DNA from 2 places in the Buttiauxella sp. genome. Region 2 is predicted to be linked to the other one. Evidence: predicted binding sites of a transcription regulator. Region 2 holds the regulator's gene; the other holds the start of a gene.
What was found. Region 2 encodes LexA, which represses DNA repair genes until DNA is damaged. Its sites were predicted from a motif close to TNCTGTATGTACATACAGNA; they were not measured.

Region 1: sulA (SOS-induced cell division inhibitor SulA) is a predicted target of LexA. The motif match lies at 4,356-4,375, and genes of this name have one in related genera.

Annotation. Positions count from the first base shown of each region.
Region 1 is NZ_JBAVHX010000004.1:721,117-732,352, forward strand. Features, by position in the region: gene helD (DNA helicase IV) at 1-826, opposite strand, end outside; gene WBL83_RS03870 (YccF domain-containing protein) at 959-1,405, shown strand; gene yccS (YccS family putative transporter) at 1,430-3,565, shown strand; gene WBL83_RS03880 (TfoX/Sxy family DNA transformation protein) at 3,562-4,176, opposite strand; gene sulA (SOS-induced cell division inhibitor SulA) at 4,397-4,906, shown strand; gene ompA (porin OmpA) at 5,267-6,337, shown strand; gene matP (macrodomain Ter protein MatP) at 6,435-6,887, opposite strand; gene WBL83_RS03900 (AAA family ATPase) at 7,063-8,817, shown strand; gene fabA (bifunctional 3-hydroxydecanoyl-ACP dehydratase/trans-2-decenoyl-ACP isomerase) at 8,886-9,404, shown strand; gene rmf (ribosome modulation factor) at 9,586-9,753, opposite strand; gene pqiC (membrane integrity-associated transporter subunit PqiC) at 10,008-10,574, opposite strand; gene pqiB (intermembrane transport protein PqiB) at 10,574-11,236, opposite strand, start outside.
Region 2 is NZ_JBAVHX010000039.1:35,141-46,376, reverse strand. Features, by position in the region: gene dnaB (replicative DNA helicase) at 1-1,137, opposite strand, end outside; gene WBL83_RS22120 (quinone oxidoreductase) at 1,217-2,200, shown strand; gene dusA (tRNA dihydrouridine(20/20a) synthase DusA) at 2,414-3,412, opposite strand; gene WBL83_RS22110 (conjugal transfer protein TraF) at 3,504-4,742, opposite strand; gene WBL83_RS22105 (cupin domain-containing protein) at 4,913-5,416, opposite strand; gene zur (zinc uptake transcriptional repressor Zur) at 5,526-6,041, shown strand; gene WBL83_RS22095 (CsbD family protein) at 6,244-6,453, opposite strand; gene dinF (MATE family efflux transporter DinF) at 6,680-8,017, opposite strand; gene lexA (transcriptional repressor LexA) at 8,093-8,701, opposite strand; gene WBL83_RS22080 (diacylglycerol kinase) at 8,810-9,178, opposite strand; gene plsB (glycerol-3-phosphate 1-O-acyltransferase PlsB) at 9,305-11,236, shown strand, end outside.

The DNA of each region.
Region 1 (11,236 bases), on a different contig from region 2:
GGAATGTGCGAGCAGAAATCGCATCAGTATGCAGACGTTCAGCAATGCGCTGGTCCATTTCTTGCGCGGCTTTGCGACCAAACGCCAGCAATAAAATTTGCTCTTCGCTGGCCTCGCCGCGTTGCAGTAACCAACCCGCACGGGCAACCAGAACCGAAGTCTTGCCGCTCCCCGCTCCTGCCAGCACTAACAACGAGTCTTCACCATTCACCACCGCGCGAGCTTGAGAAGGGTTCAATGGAGAGCTTTCTATTTTCTCGAAGAAGTCAGCATACTTTTCAAGCATGTGATTAGTGAAAGCGGTATTACGTTGATGGCGGCGTTGATCGCCTTGCTCAAGCCAGGCCTTGCACTGTAACCAGACGTCGCGGCAATTATCGAACGCTTCGAGTCGCGCCTGAGGAAGGGGCAACCCGGTAAATGCAGCGCGGACATTCTTTTGTAATGCCTGCATATCGCTGCGTTTAAACCATTTCTCCTGCTGGATTCGGCGTGTAATTTCAGCGTACTGCTGGTGTAAAACCTGTGCCGCGACTTCACTCATCTCAGCACTCCAGCTCTGCCAAAGCTCGTCGAGATGATGATAAAAGCGCTGCGTTTCACTCCATTCTGTACCGTGCAGACGCACGACTTTATCGTCCGGCAGAACAAATTCCAGTTCACCCCATACCAGACCACGCTTGCAATTAATGGCAATTAACTGATTGAATGGAATAAGGTATTCATGACGATCACCCTTTACCTCAACACCTGCAGTCAGCAATCTCACACGATTGTAGGGATGTTGTGCTAAATGTTTGCCTAGGGAGGTCGCTTTCAGTTCCATTACGCTTTGCCTGATCCAAAATAGAGGTTGTGGTTAAGTTTACCCGCCGAAGGAATGACGCTCCAGGGTAAAAACGCGTTACAATTGTTGTGGTTATTCATTTATAGAACTTTAAACCAACGAAGAGTGAGTATGCGTACAGTCCTTAATATTTTGAACTTTGTACTGGGTGGCTTTTTGACCACTCTCTCCTGGTTGCTGGCCACGCTTGTCAGTATCATTTTTATTTTCACCCTGCCGCTGACTCGATCCTGCTGGGAGATTACCAAACTTTCCTTCGTGCCGTACGGCAACGAAGCCGTTCATGTTGATGAACTCAGCCCGCAGAGCAAAAGTGCCATCATGAATACCGGTGGGACGTTGCTGAATATTGTCTGGCTGGTGTTTTTCGGCTGGTGGCTCTGTGTGCTGCATATCTGCACCGGTATTGCCCAATGCATCACTATTATTGGCATTCCTGTTGGGATTGCTAACTTCAAAATAGCGGCTATCGCGCTTTGGCCAGTTGGCCGCCGTGTGGTTTCTGTTGAAACTGCGCAGGCTGCACGTGAAGCAAATGCCCGCCGTCGTTTCCAGTAATTCAGACAAGAATAGTGAGTATTAATGCTTAGTCCAATTCTGCGCCGCTATACCTGGAACAGCACGTGGCTGTATAACTTGCGCATTTTCATCGCGCTTACGGGTACGGCTGCCCTGCCCTGGTGGCTGGGTGAGGTAAAGCTGACTATCCCATTAACACTGGGTGTTGTTGCCGCGGCACTGGCAGATCTGGATGACCGGCTGACCGGACGTTTGCGTAATCTCCTGATTACCTTAATCAGCTTTTTTATTGCGTCAGCATCGGTTGAACTCTTGTTCCCATGGCCAGTATTTTTTGGCATCGGGCTAATGATTTCCACCAGCGGATTCATTCTGCTCGGCGGATTAGGTCAGCGTTACGCCACCATTGCCTTTGGAGCTCTGCTTATCGCGATTTATACCATGCTCGGGATCACTTTATATGAGCACTGGTATCAACAACCGATCCTGCTGCTGGCGGGGGCAATCTGGTACAACGTACTGACGCTCGCCGGGCATCTGGTCTTCCCGATTCGCCCGCTTCAGGATAACCTGGCGAGATGTTATGAAAGCCTCGCGCGTTATCTCGAAGTCAAAGCAACGCTATTTGACCCTGACATCGAAGAAGAAAGTCAGGCGCCAATGCTTGAACTTGCAATGGCTAACAGCCAACTGGTCACGACGCTGAATCAGACGAAAGGCTCATTATTAACACGTTTACGCGGCGATCGTGGACAGCGGGGCACTCGTCGGACTTTGCATTATTATTTTGTCGCGCAGGATATTCACGAACGCGCCAGCTCCTCGCATATTCAGTATCAGGCGCTACGGGATAAATTCCGCTACAGCGATATTATGTTCCGCTTTCAGCGCCTTCTGACCATGCAGTCGCAGGCCTGTTTACAACTTTCACGTTCAATTTTGTTGCGTGAGAAGTATCAACACGATCCACGTTTTGAACGTGCTTTTATCCACCTTGATGCCGCGGTCGAAAGGCTGAAAGCCGACCAATATCTGGCGGGCGAATTTAAAGCGCTTGGCTTCCTGGTGAGTAATTTACGCGCCATTGATGCGCAACTGGCGACCATTGAATCCGAGCAAGCGCTTGCCGCCCCGCAAAGCGATATCGAAAACCGTCTGGCTGATGATCGTATCACTGGTTTTGGCGATGTCTGGCAGCGTTTGAAACGCAATTTAACTCCGGAATCTGCGTTATTTCGCCACGCGGTACGAATGTCGCTGGTGCTGTGTGTCGGCTACGCTTTCATTCAGTTTACCGGGCTAAAACATGGTTACTGGATCCTGCTGACAAGCCTGTTTGTCTGCCAGCCAAACTACAGCGCCACGCGCCGCCGTTTAGCATTGCGTATCATCGGTACGTTAGTCGGTGTGGCTGTCGGGCTGCCGGTGCTGTTCTTCGTGCCGTCAATAGAAGGCCAACTGGTATTAATCGTGATTACTGGCGTGCTGTTCTTTTCTTTTCGCAATGTGCAGTACGCGCACGCCACGATGTTTATCACCTTACTGGTACTGCTGTGCTTTAACTTACTCGGTGAAGGGTTTGAAGTCGCCGTGCCGCGTATCTTCGATACACTGTTAGGTTGTGCCATTGCCTGGGCTGCGGTGAGTTTCGTCTGGCCAGACTGGCGTTTTCGCAGGTTGCCGCTGGTGGTTGAGCGTGCATTTAATGCGAACTGCCGTTATCTGGATGCGATTCTTGAGCAATACCATCAAGGGCGAGATAACCGTGTTGAATACCGAATCGCGCGACGGGATGCACATAACAAGGATGCGGAACTGGCATCAGTCGTGTCCAACATGTCGTCCGAGCCGCGCGTTACACCGCAGATGCAGGAAACTGCATTTCGCTTGCTATGCCTCAATCATACCTTTAACAGCTATATTTCGGCGTTAGGTGCGCACCGCGAACAACTCACCAACGATGATATCTTGCTGCTACTTGATGACGCAGTGTGTTACGTAGACGATGCCCTTCATCATTTGCCTGCCGATGAAGAGCGAGTGCAAAAAGCGCTGCAAGGGCTTTCCGAACGTATCACTTCGCTTGAGCCGCAACCAGATACCAAAGAGCCATTAGTGCTGCAACAAATTGGCCTGCTGGTTGCGCTACTGCCTGAAATATCACGACTTCAACAACAGGTGTCGCAGCAACATGATTAACGGGACTTTCGTTTCGCGTAAAGATGCCCCCACTCGACTAACTCCCGGCGCGTTGACGCCGGGAGTGCCGCTTCATGAACACCACTAATCGCGCCAGCTAAAGCCAACAACACGCGGACACCCAGCCCTTTCTTCAAATGCCTCAATTTTATCCATGTGCGTTTCGCGCCATATGCATGAAGGGTTCGCACATCAGCTATCCCCACCTCCCACAACATCATCTCCAGACTATGGGTTAAATTGGGTAAATCTTTGAGACGTTGCTGCGCTTTCAGGCGTGATTTTTCACGTCGGGCGCTAAACAACGCATCGGTTGAAAGCTGTAAAAGTTTTTCTCGATCAGACCACAGCGCTTCATCGACATGATAATAATTGAGCGCGATTGATCGCCCGCGCTTTTGATAAACCAGCGACTCTGACGCTCTTTCAACGAAGTAAACTTCCGATTGTTCGCACGCTCGCAGATAAAGTTCCCCCTCAGAAACCATGGCAAACACCACATTCTCGACGGTCAAACTGTATCCACCAAATAGCGAGCGATAGCTGATATCGCCTAATGGAGATAGACATTCTTTTGATTGATGAATCCTTGCATAAGACCGCTTTTTCATGAATATGTCCTTAAATATCAATCTATAACGCATCATCACGATTTGTTACCGTATCCCGTAACACGAAAATATGTAACCTGATGACCGACGGCAATCACATTCTTTCTTTCCGCCGATTTACATGTTGAAATTGCGATATGCTTTCCGAAATTTAGATTGATCTTTGTCCGAACTGGTATTACTGTATATTCATACAGTAACCCATCAGGCGGGATTAACTATGCAATCACATAACGTTCTAACTCACGTTGCCACTGTTCCAACTTCTGGGTCTTCATTGACTCAGTCATCAGCAGGTAACAACATTAAAGGGTTGATCAGTGAAGTGATCTACAGCGAAGATCAGCCATGGATTACGCAGTTGGTGTTGCTGCCTCTTCTGCAACAGCTTGGTCAGCAATCGCGTTGGCAGCTGTGGCTAACGCCGCAGCAAAAATTGAGTCGTAAGTGGGTACAATCTGCTGGTTTGCCGCTGACAAAAGTGATGCAGGTAAGCCAGTTAGATCCACTTTTTACCGTAGATGCTATGGTAAAAGCATTGCAGACAGGAAATTACAGCGTTGTGATCGGTTGGTTACCGGAAGAATTGACTGACGAAGAGCATTATAAACTGTCATCTGCTGCTGAAATGGGTAACGCAATTGGCTTCATTATGCGTCCCACCCGTACCTCGAAAACAGGTTGTCGACCACGAAGCGGGCTAAAAATTCATTCTAGTTTGTATCATTAAGTAAATTTAAGAGAAATCCTGGAACTTTTTCTTCTCTGCTGACAATTCATTGTGAATTATCGAGAATCCGCACTGCAAGCCGCTCCTGGCGGCCTTCCCCCCGTTTCGCTGAGTCTATTTTTTGTGCAAATTTGTGAAAAAATGTGAACGCAACTCGTTTTTTTTCATATGCCTGAGGGACTTCACACTTGTAAGTTTTCAACTACGTTGTAGACTTTAGCTCGCCAGGGTTGCTCTTCCATAACACCGATTGATCGGTAGAGTAACAAGTGAGCATAAACTCGGGCGAAGGATTTAACCCTGGGCTTTAGAGCGATTTTAAAGCTCATGGCCTTTTTGGATGATAATGAGGCGCAAAAAATGAAAAAGACAGCTATCGCGATTGCAGTGGCACTGGCTGGCTTCGCTACCGTAGCGCAGGCCGCACCGAAAGATAACACCTGGTATGCAGGTGGTAAGTTGGGTTGGTCCCAGTTCCACGATACCGGTTTCTACGGTAACGGTTACCAGAACAACAACGGCCCTACTCACAGCAGCCAACTGGGTGCTGGTGCGTTCGGTGGTTACCAGGTTAACCCGTACGTTGGTTTCGAAATGGGTTATGACTGGTTAGGTCGTATGCCTTATAAAGGCAGCGTTGATAACGGTGCTTTCAAAGCGCAAGGCGTTCAACTGGCTGCTAAACTGAGCTATCCAATCAATGACGACCTGGACATCTACACTCGTCTGGGTGGTATGGTATGGCGTGCAGACTCTAAAGGTAACTACGCATCTACTGGCGTTACCCGCAGCGAACACGACACTGGCGTTTCCCCACTGGCAGCAGTTGGTCTGGAATATGCAATCACCCGTGATATCGCAACCCGCCTGGATTACCAGTGGGTTAACAACATCGGTGACGCGAATACCGTTGGTACTCGTCCAGACAACGGCATGCTGAGCCTGGGTGTTTCTTACCGTTTCGGCCAATACGAAGCAGCTCCAGTTGTAGCTCCGGCTCCAGCTCCAGCTCCAGAAGTACAGACCAAGCACTTCACTCTGAAGTCTGATGTTCTGTTCAACTTCAACAAAGCAACTCTGAAACCAGAAGGTCAGCAGGCACTGGATCAACTGTATACTCAGTTGAGCAACCTCGACCCGAAAGATGGTTCTGTTGTAGTTCTGGGCTTCACCGACCGTATCGGTTCCGACCAGTACAACCAGAAACTGTCTGACAAACGTGCACAGTCTGTTGTTGATTACCTGATCTCTAAAGGTATCCCAGCTAACAAGATCTCCCCACGCGGTATGGGCGAATCTAACCCAGTTACTGGCAGCACCTGTGATAACGTAGCTCCTAAAGCTAAACTGATTGATTGCCTGGCTCCAGATCGTCGCGTAGAGATCGAAGTTAAAGGTATCAAAGACGTTGTAACTCAGCCTGCGGCATAAGTTACCGTTATAAAAAAACCCCGCCAAGGCGGGGTTTTTTGTTTTTAATCTTCCGGAAAATCACAGTAAAAAAGCACAGTGACAACTCAACTGCGCTCTACTTTTTACCCAGCATGGCCTGAAGGTCTTGTTTCAGCGAAGACATCTGATTGGCGTATTGCTCTTTACGTTCGGCATCTTCAATGAGTTGCACTATCGTTTCTGAAAGCGTGCATCCTCGTCTATGAGCAAGCCCTGCTAACCGCTGCCAGACCAGATACTCAAGGTCGATGGACTTTTTACGCGTATGTTGATGTTCGGCGTTAAAGTGCCGTTTACGACGTGCGCGGATAGTTTGCTTCATGCGGTTGTGGAGTACTGGATTCATATGCTTCTCTATCCAGCTCAACACGTGCACAGGCTCATTTTCAAAGCGTAGCAGTTCATCAACGGCTTCTTTCGCAGCACTCGCCTCGATATAACGCGTGATAAGCTCGCCTTCGCGATGTTTTTTAACCAGATACTTCCACTTCCAGCCGCTCTCGAGATTTTCCAACTGTTGATATTTCATTGTTGTCTCAGTGTGACCGTGTAACTCGTTTCAGAATAACAGTTTTTTTTATTTTCGCTTACCTGAAAAATGAAAGCTGTGAGCTAAGTAAACTTGCCGCTCCGCATAATCCGTGTGCTGCTCTGCCTATTCTTGTATAATCGCGCCTTTGACATCTAATTAATAAATAGCGACTTTGACGACTAATCGACTTGAATGGCGTGCTCTTGTACCTGATACCGAAAGCTATCAGGAAATTTTCGCACAGCCTTATGATTCCGAAACTGCCCCTTTCTCCGCTGTGCAACCCCGTCTGACCTATGGACTGGTGCAGCTCAGCCAACCGGTAGCCTCGGCCGATCTGATGCTGGTAAAAGCCGCTGAAGAAGCCGAATACCTTAATCTTATTGCAAGCGCGGCTCGCGATTGCTGGTCCCCGGAAAACACATTGACCGGCGGACATTATCTGATAGAAGGCGCGCGTATCACATTACGCCCGGCTGAGTCGGCTGAAGATAATTTTGCCGGTCAGTCGGAAGTCGTCGTGGCTGACTGGATTGAAGCCGAGCAGTTGTTTGGCTGTGTTCGTCAGTTTGCGGGCGAAATAACCCTGACTCCAGGTTTGGTTCACCAGGCTAATGGCGGCATTCTGGTTCTGTCATTGCGTAGCGTGTTGGCACAACCGCTGCTGTGGCTGCGTCTGAAGCAAATGGTGATTCAGGGTCGCTTTGACTGGATTTCGCCTGACGAAACGCGTCCGTTGCCTGTAAGCATTCCTTCATTACCCTTGAGCCTGAAACTGGTTCTGGTTGGTGAACGTGAATCGCTGGCTGATTTCCAGGAAATGGAACCCGAGCTGGCAACCTCCGCTATTTACAGCGAATTTGAAGAAAACCTGCAAATTACTTCTGCCGATGACATGGCGTTGTGGTGCCAGTGGATTTACGCCGTCGCGAAATCCAAAGCGCTACCTGCGCCGGCAACGGATGCCTGGACTGCATTTATCCGTGAAGCAGTACGTTATACGGGTGATCAGGAAACGCTTCCGCTGTGCCCATCGTGGATTGGCCGCCAACTGCGTGAGGTCGCCGCTTTTACTGAAGAAGAAACCTTCAGCGCGGATGAACTTATCCAAATGCTGACCCAACGTGAATGGCGTGAAGGCTATCTGTCTGAGCGCATGCAGGACGAAATTCTGCTTGAGCAAATCCTGATTGAAACCGAAGGCGAAATGATCGGCCAAATCAACGCGTTGTCGGTAATCGAGTTTCCTGGCCATCCACGTGCATTCGGTGAACCTTCCCGAATCAGTTGCGTCGTCCATGTAGGCGATGGTGAATTTACGGACGTTGAGCGCAAAGCAGAGCTGGGCGGCAATATTCATGCGAAAGGCATGATGATTATGCAGGCATTTTTGATGTCTGAATTGCAGCTCGAACAGCAAATCCCTTTCTCAGCATCACTGACTTTTGAACAGTCTTATAGCGAAGTTGATGGCGACAGCGCGTCAATGGCTGAACTGTGTGCATTAATCAGTGCGCTGGCGAATGTGCCGATTTATCAGCATATCGCGGTGACGGGTTCAGTTGATCAATTCGGGCGCGTACAGCCCGTTGGCGGCTTGAATGAGAAGATTGAAGGTTTCTTCCGTATCTGCCAGGAACGTGAATTTACCGGCAAGCAAGGCGTGATAATCCCGCTGTCTAACGTTCGCCACTTGTGCCTGCATCAGGATGTTCTGGATGCGGTGGAGCAAGGACAATTCACGATTTGGGCCATCGACGATGTCACTGATGCGCTACCATTATTAACAAATCTGCCCTGGGATGGTGAGGGGCAAAATACGCTCATGCGTGCGGTACAGGAGCGAATTGCTCAGGCATCGGCGCAAGATATTCGGCACCGTTATCCATGGCCACTGCGTTGGCTTAACTGGTTCAATCAAAACTGATCGGACTTGTTGAGCGTACACGTGTTAGCTAACATGCGTGCTTCATTATAAAAAGGCTTACTGTAAACATGGTAGATAAACGCGAATCCTATACTAAAGAAGATCTTCTTGCCTCTGGTCGTGGCGAACTGTTTGGCGCTGAAGGCCCACGGTTACCTGCACCATCCATGCTGATGATGGACCGCGTGGTCAAGATGACCGAAGACGGCGGTAACTTCGATAAAGGTTACGTTGAAGCAGAATTAGATATTAATCCTGACCTGTGGTTCTTTGGCTGCCACTTTATCGGCGACCCGGTAATGCCTGGCTGTCTGGGCCTGGATGCGATGTGGCAGCTGGTAGGTTTCTACCTCGGCTGGCTCGGTGGCGAAGGTAAAGGTCGTGCTCTGGGTGTGGGTGAAGTTAAACTCGCCGGCCAGATTCTGCCAACCGCGAAAAAAGTGACCTATCGTATTCATTTCAAACGCGTCATCAATCGCCGCCTGATCATGGGCCTGGCAGATGGTGAAGTGTTGGTTGATGGCCGTGTTATTTACACCGCTACTGACCTGAAAGTCGGTCTGTTCAAAGACACTACCGCTTTCTAGCTCTCTATACCCGCTAGCATTCCAGTTGCAGGTAGGCGGCAAGGGAGCTTATCCCGATGAGCTTACTTAGGTAAGTGATTCGGGTAAGTGAGTGCAGCCAGCACCCCTGAAGCTTGAAAGATGATGGGCATAAACGCGAAACCTCCGCATTGCGGAGGTTTCTTTTCTAAAGAGACAGTGATTACGCGGTAACCGCCCTGTCTTCCATGGCTTCTCGCCAGCCTCCCATCCAGTACGACCTTTGATTCAGTGTCTGATAAGGACACATCTCTTTGGAACGTCCGACGATACCTGCTTGATAACCACGTTGATGAGCCCGTTCCAGGCGATCTCGTTTTTGTCTCTTCATGCCTCGTTTCCCTCATTTCTTTAATCTGGTGGAAAGAAAACAGTGGCTACAAAACGTGCAACCACATATAACGAATACCTGTAAAAACTGATATCGTCAATGCGCAATATTCACGCCAATGTCATAAATGCGAGCTACGTGGGGTCGTTTTTTACAAAAAAATGTGAGACAGGCGGGATAACAAATTCATGTCAAAAGAAAAGCTGCGCTCCGCTTGAAGGGGATGACGCAGCTTTTTTGTGCTATTGAGCTAATTAATTAAAGCGTGTTAGCTGGCTGGCAATACTTTGGGCTTCTTGTTGCCACGCCTGAGCTAACGTTTTCACCATCGCATCATAACCATCGGCTTGTTGCGTCAGTTCAACATGGAATGGGCGCTTTATCAGCTGTCCCTGATGATTGAGAAGCCATTCACCACTCACAATCACCTTACCGTCGTAACGTCCGTGGAAACCTGTCACGTTAACACTTAAGGTGTCCTGAACACTGCCAAGCGGCTGTGATGCCACCACCCAGCCTGGCAGCGCGCTGCTTAAATTGCTTACCAGGGTATTGCGCAATTGCTGATCCAACGGACTCGCCCACAAATTACTGGTGGCAATAACGTATTGCACATCACTGGTCTGATAAACCACGCCGTTTCCGGCGAGGTAATCAGGCACCGCCACCTGCTCTACCCACAATAAATGGGTGCCAGGCTGGCTCACAGCCTGCATAGCAGGCGATGAGCTTTGTGGTAGCTGGTAATACGTTTTTCCATCATCAGTGCTGCTACAAGCCGTTAAAACCAAAGCAGCAATTATCGGAAGCCATTTTTTCATTATTGTGCCCTCTTCGGCTGGGGATCTTTTTTATCCTTCGCTTCAAAGATCAGCGAATTGCTCTTATCGTTCAACGTGCGCAGAACAGGCTGCAGCTCGCGCAGAACTTGATCAAGGCGCTGCATATCGGCAACCATCTTGTTGTATGCCGCGGAGCCCGGCTGGAAGCCCTGCATGCTGCGATTAAGCTCACGCAATGTGGTCTGCATATCCTCAGGCAGCGATTGCATGGACTTATTCGACGTAATCTTATTCAGATTATCCAGCGTCTGCTGCAAGCGCTTCATCGTGCGTTGGCTTTCAGCCAGCGAGTTGGTTGTCTCTTGAATCATCGGATTCAATGGCAAGTTGTTAATCTTATCCAGAGTCTCCAGCAATCGTTGTTGGATCTGCGCCAAACCACCACTCATGGTTGGAATGATCTGATAACCATCAAAGGTCGGCAAATCAGTCACCGGCGGTGCTTTCGGGTTGAAATCGAGATCGATAAACAGCGCGCCGGTCACCAGGCTGCCGGTTTTCATCGAGGCGCGTAAACCGCGTTTAATCAGCGATTCCATGTTGTCCTGAATACGCACGTCATCACCTACCAGATTCTGCAAACGTTCAGGTTCAAGACGAATCAGAACAGGAATACGGAAGTCATCGTTAATTTTCTGACG
Region 2 (11,236 bases):
GAGCGCCACAACCGGTACCTGTAGCTCTTTTGCCAGTGCTTTGAGCGAGCGTGAAATCTCCGCGATTTCCAGCGTACGGTTGTCCGACAACGAAGGCACACGCATCAACTGCAGGTAGTCGATCATTATCAGGCTCAGGCCGCCATGTTCGCGGTAGATACGACGCGCACGCGAGCGCACTTCCGTTGGCGTCAGGCCGGACGAGTCATCAATGTACATATTGCGTTTTTCAAGCAAGATGCCCATGGTGCTCGAAATACGCGCCCAGTCTTCATCGTCGAGCTGACCGGTACGGATTTTGGTCTGATCGACGCGAGATAATGACGCCAGCATACGCATCATGATCTGTTCACCTGGCATCTCGAGGCTGAAAATCAGCACCGGTTTTTCCTGCAACATCGCGGCGTTTTCGCACAAGTTCATGGCAAATGTGGTTTTACCCATCGACGGACGCGCCGCCACGATAATCAGGTCTGATTTCTGCAGGCCGGCCGTTTTCTTATTCAAATCCTGGTAGCCCGTATCCACGCCCGTCACACCATCGTGAGGAGTCTGGAAGAGCGTTTCGATACGCGAAACAGTGGCTTCGAGGATTTGGTCGATGCTTTTTGGCCCTTCGTCTTTATTCGCGCGACTCTCAGCAATCTGGAACACGCGTGACTCGGCGAGGTCGAGTAAATCTTCGCTGGTACGCCCTTGCGGGTCATAACCGGCATCGGCGATTTCATTCGCCACGGCAATCATTTCACGAACAACGGCGCGTTCACGCACGATGTCGGCATAAGCACTGATGTTCGCAGCACTTGGCGTATTTTTTGATAATTCGGCCAGATAGGCGAAACCACCAACGCTTTCCAGGTTGCCCTGTAATTCCAGAGACTCAGAAAGCGTGATCAGGTCGATTGGCTTGCTCATTTCGAGCAAACGCTGCATTTCGGTGAAGATCATGCGGTGTGGACGGCTGAAAAAATCGTTAGCCACGACGCGCTCGGAGACGTTATCCCAGCGTTCGTTGTCCAGCATTAAACCGCCCAACACCGACTGCTCCGCTTCCAGAGAATGTGGCGGCATTTTCAGCCCTTCCATCTGACGGTCGCGGTGTTCGTTCGGTTTGTTGAAGGGTTTATTTCCTGCCATAGTGAGGGAGTTACCAAAATTCAGATAAGAGAGACGAGAGTTTACTCTATCTCCCTCCGAGGAAACAGAAGGAGTTCTCATGGCAACACGCATTGAATTTAGCCAGCACGGCGGGCCAGAAGTCTTAAAAGTTGTCGAATTTACCCCAGCCGCTCCCACAGACCACGAAGTACAAGTTGAAAACAAAGCGATTGGTATCAACTATATCGATACCTATATTCGTAGCGGTTTATACCCGCCTCCGATGCTGCCAAGTGGCCTCGGAACCGAAGCTGCGGGCGTGGTAAGCAAAGTGGGCAGTGCGGTCACGCATCTTAAGGTCGGCGATCGCGTTGTCTATGCACAATCCGGGCTTGGCGCGTACAGCAGTGTGCATAATGTGCCCGCGGATAAAGCCGCAAAACTCCCTGATGCTATCTCGTTCGAGCAAGCTGCCGCGTCATTCCTGAAGGGTCTGACGGTCTATTATCTGTTGCGTAAAACCTACGATATTAAAGCCAACGAAGTGTTCTTATTCCATGCCGCCGCCGGTGGTGTTGGGCTTATCGCTTGCCAGTGGGCCAAGGCGCTGGGTGCAAAACTGATTGGTACCGTGGGGTCGGCGCAAAAAGCTGAAAGCGCTAAAAAAGCCGGTGCCTGGCAGACCATTAACTATCGCGAAGAGAATCTTGTCGAGCGCGTCAAAGAGATTACCGCCGGCAAAAAAGTCGCGGTGGTTTATGACTCGGTTGGGAAAGATACCTGGGAGGCATCACTTGACTGCCTGCAACGCCAGGGACTGATGGTGAGTTTTGGTAACTCATCGGGCCCGGTGACGGGTGTGAATCTGGGTATCCTTAACCAGAAAGGCTCGCTGTATGTTACTCGTCCGTCATTAAATGGTTACGTGACCACGCGCGAGGAACTCGAAGAGGCCTGCAATGAGCTGTTCTCACTGATTGCCAGCGGGGTTATCAAAGTGGATGTGGCTGAAAGCCAGAAGTTTGCCTTGAGCGATGCCGCTCTGGCACACCAGACGCTGGAGAGCCGCAGCACACAAGGCTCTAGTCTACTGATTCCTTAAAAGAATTTGGGCTTCCCGAGGGAAGCCCATTCTTTTTTTGTTCGCGCTGTGTGTAGGGTACAGCACGATGAATTCTTTGTTCGCAACCCAGTAATAATGTCAGGTTTGGTAAATAATTGATATGCCACCGCCAGCAATCTTAGCCAGAAAGATGCGAGGTTGTGATCAACTCCTCAATACCTGAGAACATCACTCAGTTATTACAAACAAAACCTAGCGCTTATCCGCAACCAGCGACAACGCATGCTCGACCACCGCGATACCGGCACCCGGTTTATGGGCGTTTTCACTCAGATAACGACGCCACTGGCGCGCACCCGGGATACCCTGGAATAAGCCCAGCATGTGGCGAGTCACATGACCCAGATAAGTTCCGTTTGCCAGTTCGCGTTCGATGTACGGGTACATGGCACGAACCGCGGCAACTGTATCCACTTCCGGTTTATCGATACCAAAAATCTCACGGTCAACCGCCGTCAGCAGGCCTGGGTTTTGATAAGCTTCGCGCCCAACCATGACGCCATCCATATGTTCCAGATGGGTTTTTGCCTCTTCCAGCGATTTGATACCGCCGTTGATGGCCATCGTCAGATGCGGGAAATCACGTTTGAGTTGATAGACGCGCGGGTAATCGAGCGGCGGAATTTCACGGTTCTCTTTCGGGCTTAAACCAGAAAGCCAGGCTTTACGCGCGTGGATGATAAACATCTCACATTCGCCCTTCCCGGCGACCGTACCGATAAAATCGCACAGGAACTCGTAGCTGTCCTGGTCATCAATGCCGATACGCGTTTTGACGGTGACAGGAATAGAAACCACATCGCGCATCGCTTTAATGCAGTCGGCAACGCGCTGCGCATCCGCCATCAGACACGCACCGAACATCCCGTTTTGCACACGGTCAGAGGGGCAACCCACGTTCAGGTTAATTTCGTCGTAGCCACGTTCTTCGGCCAGTTTCGCGCATTGCGCCAAAGCCGCCGGATCACTGCCACCTAATTGCAACGCGACAGGATGCTCGTCCTCGCTGTACGCCAGATAATCCCCTTTGCCATGAATGATCGCACCGGTTGTCACCATTTCGGTGTACAGCAGTGTCTGGCTTGATAGCTGACGCAAGAAATAGCGGCAGTGGCGGTCAGTCCAGTCAAGCATCGGCGCAATGGAAAAACGATGTGGCTGGAAGGGAGTCTGGTTTGTTTGTGAGGACATAGGCTGGGTGTTTACGGGATACGGTTAAAAAAGGGTCGCTACTATAGCATAAACCTGCGGCCAGCACGTGTTGTCCGACCGCAGGATTAAATCAGAACGTCATGCCCACTTGCACACCCGCCCCCCAGGTCTCGTCTTCGCCGTACAAGCCCATTAAATCAACATGAACCAGGTCGAGAGGCGCGAAACCTACACCTCCGGTAAAGACATTACTTTCCCGGGAGCGCATATCGGCACGATAACCGGCACGCACTGCAAGCCATGGCAGCGGAGTAATTTCTGCGCCAATGCCCGCAAACTGCGAGTTATCTTCACTCTTAAAGTTTTTGGTTTCGGTGAGATCAACATCGGTCGTCAACACCAGCAAATCGCTGTGCCATGCGACACCGGTGGTGACCAACGGGCGAATCTGATAAGTATCTTTGAAACCTCCAACCTCTTTAGTATCGATATCACGCGACACCAGATTTTGCCCGGTTAAACCTACGGTCCAGGAATCACCAAAGTCTGCCGCTAAACCGGCATCGATGTTAAAACCGGTATTGGAATTACGATTTCGACTGTCACGAAAATCATCTTTCTTATACTGATAAACCGAGGTGCTGTAGTTATACAACCAGGTCTGTTGCAGCTTTGGCGTTACGCCAACCGAGACAGGCACCCCGCCCACATCAAATTTGTGCGCTATTGCAACGCCGTAATCCGAGACAATGGCCGCACGGCCAAAGCCTTTTGAGGTGAGTTGTTGCACATCACTTGGTTTAGGGATAACCGTCCCGTTGGCAATCCCATCAAGATAATCAAGGTCGTGCCGTGTAATGTCTGACGTGACCTTCGCTGTCCCATAAACCTTCGCCACAAACGCAAACGGCAAAGTTTCATTTGGGATACTCACAGCGATTGCACCACCCGCTTTCGCGCGAGCCTCATCTCCCCTGACATTTTTCAACTGCGCAGAGAGAGCTGCCGCATCGTGTCGGATCTGTCGATACAGGCGAGGATCCCGAATAATCTGCTGTAAGGGGATATTGGCATAATTCAGATAATCCTCAGCCGAGTTGCTGATGTCATCAATATTATCTTGCAGGTTATCGGGGTCAGTTATTTGCATTCCGACTGAAGGTATCAGGAGTGCGGCATTATCGCCCTCCTGACTTCTGGTGAGTAAAGCGGGGTTAATCAGTACTGCACTGCTCCACCGGGAAGATGCCACACCGGTGCCTCCCATCGCATCATTGCGAGCTTCTGTCCATGTCCCAGCTGCATTCGCGTTATTTGCTATAAATAAAAAAGCGGCATTAATTGCCACTAAAGATTTGTTTTTTATCATTTACTACCCGCCGTCTTACTTCCGATTAATGAATCAGCCCCTGTCGGTCGAAAACCAACAGGAGTGAATAATGCTGTGAAGAAAAGACTCAATAGCGGGTGGACTCACCCAAATGGCATCCCCGAATCAATCCGTCCGGGTTAATATTTCTTTATTTCCTATCGTGTTATTTATACTTTACCGTTGGATTTTCGTGAAGGCAGACCATCGTGCGGGCCGAAAAATTGCGGGGGATGGTCAATCCAGCGATCTTTACGTTGTGCTGCGTAAGAGGGGTTTAAGGGGTAGTAAATTCTGTTTTCGGCTTTGTTGGCCTCGCCCACAATCAACAACCGGACTTCATGTTCCGTATTGTTGATGAAAGTATGGCAAATGCCGGTTCCGGCCGGGAAACCGACACTGTCACCTGGCTCAAGCGCGTGAAGATGGCCATTGATCCACACCTGCGGATGCCCTTCCAGAACATATGCATACTCCTCCTCGCTACTTTCCGCATGGGGATAGGACGTGCGGCGACCAGGCAGCAGGCGTTCATGGTGAATTCCCAGGCGTGTCAGCCCGAGTGTGCGAGCCAGTGGCGCGCCAATAGAAAACAATTCTGCGCTGTCTGGATAAGTTGAGTCATCTTCACCTTCCAGTTCTTTCCAGTGGCGAATGCAGTCAGGTTTATTCATAACAAACTCCGGGATAGTCATCTCAAAAGGATGCGGCAAGAATGGCGCACCACTCGGCGTTTTTTGCGCGTTGTGATAGAGTGTAGGGCTAATCTACAGGGGAATGCTGATGGACATCACGACTTCACAAAACGTGTTAGCGCAGGCTGAAAAACTATGCGAGCAGCGTAATGTGCGCCTGACGCCTCAACGCCTGGAAGTGCTGCGTTTATTGACGCAACAAGCGGGTGCAATCAGCGCTTATGATTTGCTGGATTTATTACGTGCCAGTGAACCACAAGCCAAACCTCCGACGGTTTATCGTGCGCTCGATTTTCTTCTCGAACAAGGCTTTGTGCATCGTGTTGAGTCTACTAACAGCTATGTGTTGTGCCATCTGATTGATCAGCCGACTCACTCATCTGCGATGTTTATTTGTGACAGGTGTGGTGCGGTGAAAGAACATGGTGCGGAAGGTGTTGAAGATATCATGCATCAGCTGGCGGCCCAGTTAGGGTTTGCTCTGCATCATAATGTTATCGAAGCACACGGTTTATGCAGCGCTTGTGCAGAAGTTGAAGCTTGCAGTCACCCAGAAGCATGCGGGCATGACCACACGATTCAAAGTAAGAAGAAGTCACGTTAGTAAGATCGAATAATTAGCAGAGATAATTCAAGTTGTATCGCGGCGGCAAGAGTACGCATCCCGATGAGCTTACTCAAGTAAGCGATTCCGGGTAAGTGAACGTAGCTAACAAAGAGACAGCTTGAAGTATGAAGGATAGTTCGGTACATCCTTGTACCTGGGCAGGGCAGCCTTTGAGAGTTAACACATCTGAGGGATGAGATTACCAGCGGTAATCGTTACGTTTTTCCCAATCAACGACTTCTTTCTCTGCCTGTTCTTGTTCGTATCCATAACGTTCCTGGATTTTACCTACTAGCTGATCGCGTTTCCCTTCAATGACAGTCATGTCATCATCAGTTAGTTTGCCCCATTTCTCTTTTACTGTGCCTTTGAACTGTTTCCAGTTACCGCCGATTTCGTCTTTATTCATAATGGTATCCTCATCGTTCGGTTAAGAACTGCTAAAAGAACTAACATCGTCCAGATGCTGCCGTTTGGCTGACACTGTTTCTGCTGGACGTGATAATAATTGTAGTCAAGGATATGGCAGTCTGGAGAAAACTAAGAATATTGAACCATAGCGGTAAATATCATCATGCTGACCTGGTCCATAATTAGGTGGTAAATCAGCATGCTGCATGTAGTTTAAAAACGCGTCAGGAGTTGTAACTTTGAGTTTCAGCGGGGAACCATGTGTTGTCACGCCAGTGGCGTCGCCAAATCCATCCCAAAGACAGCCCACGCAGCGCGAGAAACACCGCTACGGATAACCACAAGCCATGATTACCCAGATAAGGCACTGTCAGTAATGTTAGCCCAAAGCCCACGGCCGCCACTGCCATACTGTTTCGCATTTCTGCACCACGTGTTGCGCCAATAAACATGCCATCTAGCAGATAGCACCAGACACCCACCACCGGTAAAACAATCTGCCATGGCAAATAGCGATCGGCTTGTAGCTGCAATTCTGGAATAGAGGTCAGAAGCGACACGATGTTTTCACCAAACAGCGCGTAAACGACGGCAAACATCAGCGCTACCAACCCTGACTGGCGGCAGGCCGCACCCCAGACTTCGAGCAACTGCCCACGATTTCTGGCACCAAATGCCTGCCCCGAATGGGCTTCAACGGCGTACGCAAACCCATCAAGTGCGTAAGCGGTGAAGGTGAGTAATGTCATCAGTACCGCGTTAACTGCGACAATTTCATTGCCTAACCGCGCACCAAAAATAGTCACTGAAGCGAAACACACTTGCAGCAGCAACGAGCGCAGCATGATGTCCCGGTTAAGCGCCAGCAGACGCCGGACGTTTCCGCGCCAGGCTTTTATCAGCATCTCAACGCTGATTCCCCGCAGACCCATCACCTTTTTCACCATCAGCAACCCGATGATAAATGTGGCGTATTCTGCAGTGACCGTCGCTAACGCCGCACCCTGAACATCCATGTGCAAGCCCATCACCAGCCACACATCCAGCACAATATTCAGCACGTTGCCGACCACCAGCAAGATAACCGGTGCGCGCGCATATTGAACGCCTAATAACCAACCGAGTAATACCAGGTTAGCCAGTGACGCAGGAGCGCTTAGCCAGCGGATCTCAAGAAATCTTCGCGCCTGCAAGAGCACATCCTGGTTACCGCCAACAATTTGTAATGCCAGGGAAATGAGCGGTTCACGCAGAGCGACAATCACCACACCTGCACCCAGTGCCAGCAATAAAGGTTGCACCAGGGCACGCGCTAATGCCGAAGGATTATTAGCCCCGAAGGCTTGTGCGGTTAAGCCGGTGGTACTCATGCGCAGGAATAGCAGAAGCATAAACAGGAAACTGGTTGCCGTAGCGCCAATAGCGACACCGCCAAGATAGACAGGGCTATCCAGATGACCAATAACTGCCGTATCGACAAGACCGAGCAATGGCACAGTGATGTTGGAGAAAATCATGGGTAGTGCGAGGCGCCAGAGGGCTTTGTCTGCCGGTGCTAACATTATGATAGCCAATCCTGGGAGGATATTTGAAGTATTGAGAGGCGATGCGCACGGTAGCGCATCACCTGAAGAGATTTACAGCCAGTTGCCGTTGCGAATAACCCCAACCGCCAACCCTTCAATAGAGAAGTTATGCTCGCGCAGGTCAACCACAATCGGTTCAAACTCGCTATTTTCAGGAAGAAGATGAACAACATTACCCTGCTGTTTTAAGCGCTTAACGGTAACTTCATCATCAATACGCGCGACCACAACCTGGCCGTTACGCACATCCTGAGTTTTATGAACCGCCAGCAGGTCACCATCCATAATACCGATGTCTTTCATAGACATCCCACTGACGCGCAGCAGGAAATCAGCATTAGGTTTGAACAGTGATGGATCAACCTGGTAGTGGCCTTCGATATGCTGCTGTGCAAGGAGTGGCTCACCTGCAGCAACACGCCCAACCAGCGGAATACCGGTAATTTCTTCGACCAGCAAGCGGATGCCGCGCGACGCACCAGAAACAATCTCAATGACGCCTTTACGGGCAAGTGCTTTCAGGTGCTCTTCAGCGGCGTTTGGAGAACGGAACCCCAGACGTTGAGCAATCTCGGCACGAGTCGGTGGCATGCCGGTCTGGCTGATATGATCCCGAATAAGATCAAACACCTCTTGCTGCCTGGTAGTTAACGCTTTCATTCCGCCCCCTGGGTGTTTATACAGTTATGCTGTGAGTATATACAGTCAAAGGCGATTTTGGAACCACAAATTAAGCAAAAAACCAGCCACTTAACTATTCTGGAAAGATCATCGCAAATGCTGCCAAAGTAGTGTGACCCAGGTAATAACTGCGAGGATAATGGCGATTAATACAGCAGCCGAGCCCATGTCTTTGGCGCGTCCAGAAAGCTCGTGGTAATCCGTGCCAACGCGGTCAACAAGGGATTCAATCGCGCTATTGAGGATCTCAACGATCATGACCAGCACGACCGATCCAATCAATAGAATACGGGTGATAGGGTCAACATCTAACCAGCAGGCGATGGCAATGGCGATAACCGCACTCACGCCTTCCTGGCGGAACGCAGCTTCGTTAATCCAGGCTGCTTTGAGCCCTTTCCATGAATAGCCTGCGGCTTTGATGATTCGGGTAAATCCGGTGACGTTACTCGCCATTTTGGGAAACCTTTTCAAAATAATTGGGTCAATGCGTATCTATATCGCAACGCCACAGAAATCTGGATGAGATTCTGATATTCTTGCGGCGAAATTGCATTATTAACCTGAGGCTTTACATCGTTTATGTCAGGCTGGCCAAGAATCTACTACAAATTACTTAATTTACCATTAGGCGTTCTGGTAAAGAGCAAGTCCATTCCGGCAGATCCACAAGCCGAACTGGGCTTAGATCCCACACGCCCAATAATGTATGTGCTGCCTTATAACTCTAAGGCGGACTTATTAACGCTGCGCGCGCAATGCCTCGCGCATGGCTTGCCCGACCCTCTGCAACCATTAGAGATAGACGGAGCGGTACTGCCGCGCTACGTCTTTATCCACGGTGGCCCGCGTGTATTCACGTATTACACGCCGAAAGAAGAGTCGATCAAGTTGTTCCATGATTACCTCGACTTGCACCGTAGCAATCCAAATCTGGATGTGCAGATGGTGCCGGTATCGGTGATGTTTGGCCGCTCCCCAGGCCGCGAAAAAGGCGAGGTTAATCCGCCATTAAAGATGCTCAATGGCATCCAGAAGTTTTTCGCCGTGACCTGGCTTGGTCGCGATAGTTTCGTGCGTTTCTCGCCACCCGTCTCACTGCGCAATATGGCAACCGAGCACGGTACGGATAAGAAGATTGCACAGAAACTGGCTCGCGTTGCACGCATGCACTTTGCTCGCCAGCGTTTAGCGACCATTGGGCCACGTCTGCCGGTACGTCAGGACCTGTTTAATAAGCTTCTGGCATCGAAAGCTATCGCTCGCGCTGTCGAAGATGAAGCCCGCAGCAAGAAAATCTCCCATGAAAAAGCGCAGCAAAACGCTGTGGCATTAATGGAAGAGATTGCAGCTAACTTCTCATACGAAGCGATTCGTGTGAGCGACCGCGTGCTGAGCCTGACGTGGAACCGCTTGTACCAGGGGATCAACGTTCATAACGCTGAGCGTGTGCGCCAGCTAGCTCACGATGGTCATGAGATTGTTTATGTCCCATGCCACCGCAGCCACATGGATTACATGTTGCTGTCTTACGTGCTTTATCACCAGGGGCTGGTTCCTCCGCACATCGCGGCGGGTATCAACCTGAACTTCTGGCCAGCCGGTCCGATTTTCCGTCGCCTCGGTGCGTTCTTTATTCGGCGTACCTTTAAAGGCAGCAAACTCTACTCCACCGTATTCCGTGAATATCTGGGTGAGCTGTTTAGCCGTGGCTATTCCGTTGAATATTTCGTGGAAGGTGGTCGTTCTCGTACCGGGCGCTTGCTCGACCCGAAAACCGGCACGTTGTCGATGACCATCCAGGCCATGCTGCGCGGCGGTACTCGCCCTATTACATTGGTGCCGATTTACATTGGCTACGAACATGTAATGGAAGTGGGAACTTACGCTAAAGAGCTGCGTGGTGCGACCAAAGAGAAAGAGAGTTTCATGCAGATGGTGCGTGGGCTGAGTAAGCTGCGTAACCTTGGTCAGGGCTATGTGAACTTCGGCGAACCCATGCCGTTGATGACCTTCCTTAACCAGCGTGTTCCTGAGTGGCGCGATTCCATCGACCCAATCGAAGCGATCCGTCCTGCGTGGCTGACGCCGACGGTTAATGAAATTGCCGCCGAGCTGATGGTGCGTATTAACAACGCAGGGGCGGCGAACGCCATGAACCTGTGCTGTACCGCGCTGTTGGCCTCGCGTCAGCGTTCACTTACCCGTGAACAACTGACAGAGCAGCTCAACTGTTACCTGAGCTTGTTGCGTAATGTTCCGTATTCACCGGACGCGACCACACCAGACCAGACAGCTGAGCGGCTTATTGAACACGCGTTGCAGATGAACAAGTTTGAAGTAGAGAAAGACACTATCGGTGACATCATCATTCTGCCACGCGAGCAGGCGGTGCTGATGACGTATTACCGCAACAACATCCTGCATATGCTGGTGTTGCCTTCTCTGCTGGCCGCGATCATTACTCAACATCGTCGCATCGAGCGTAGCGAACTGCTGCGTCAGGTTGCGTTA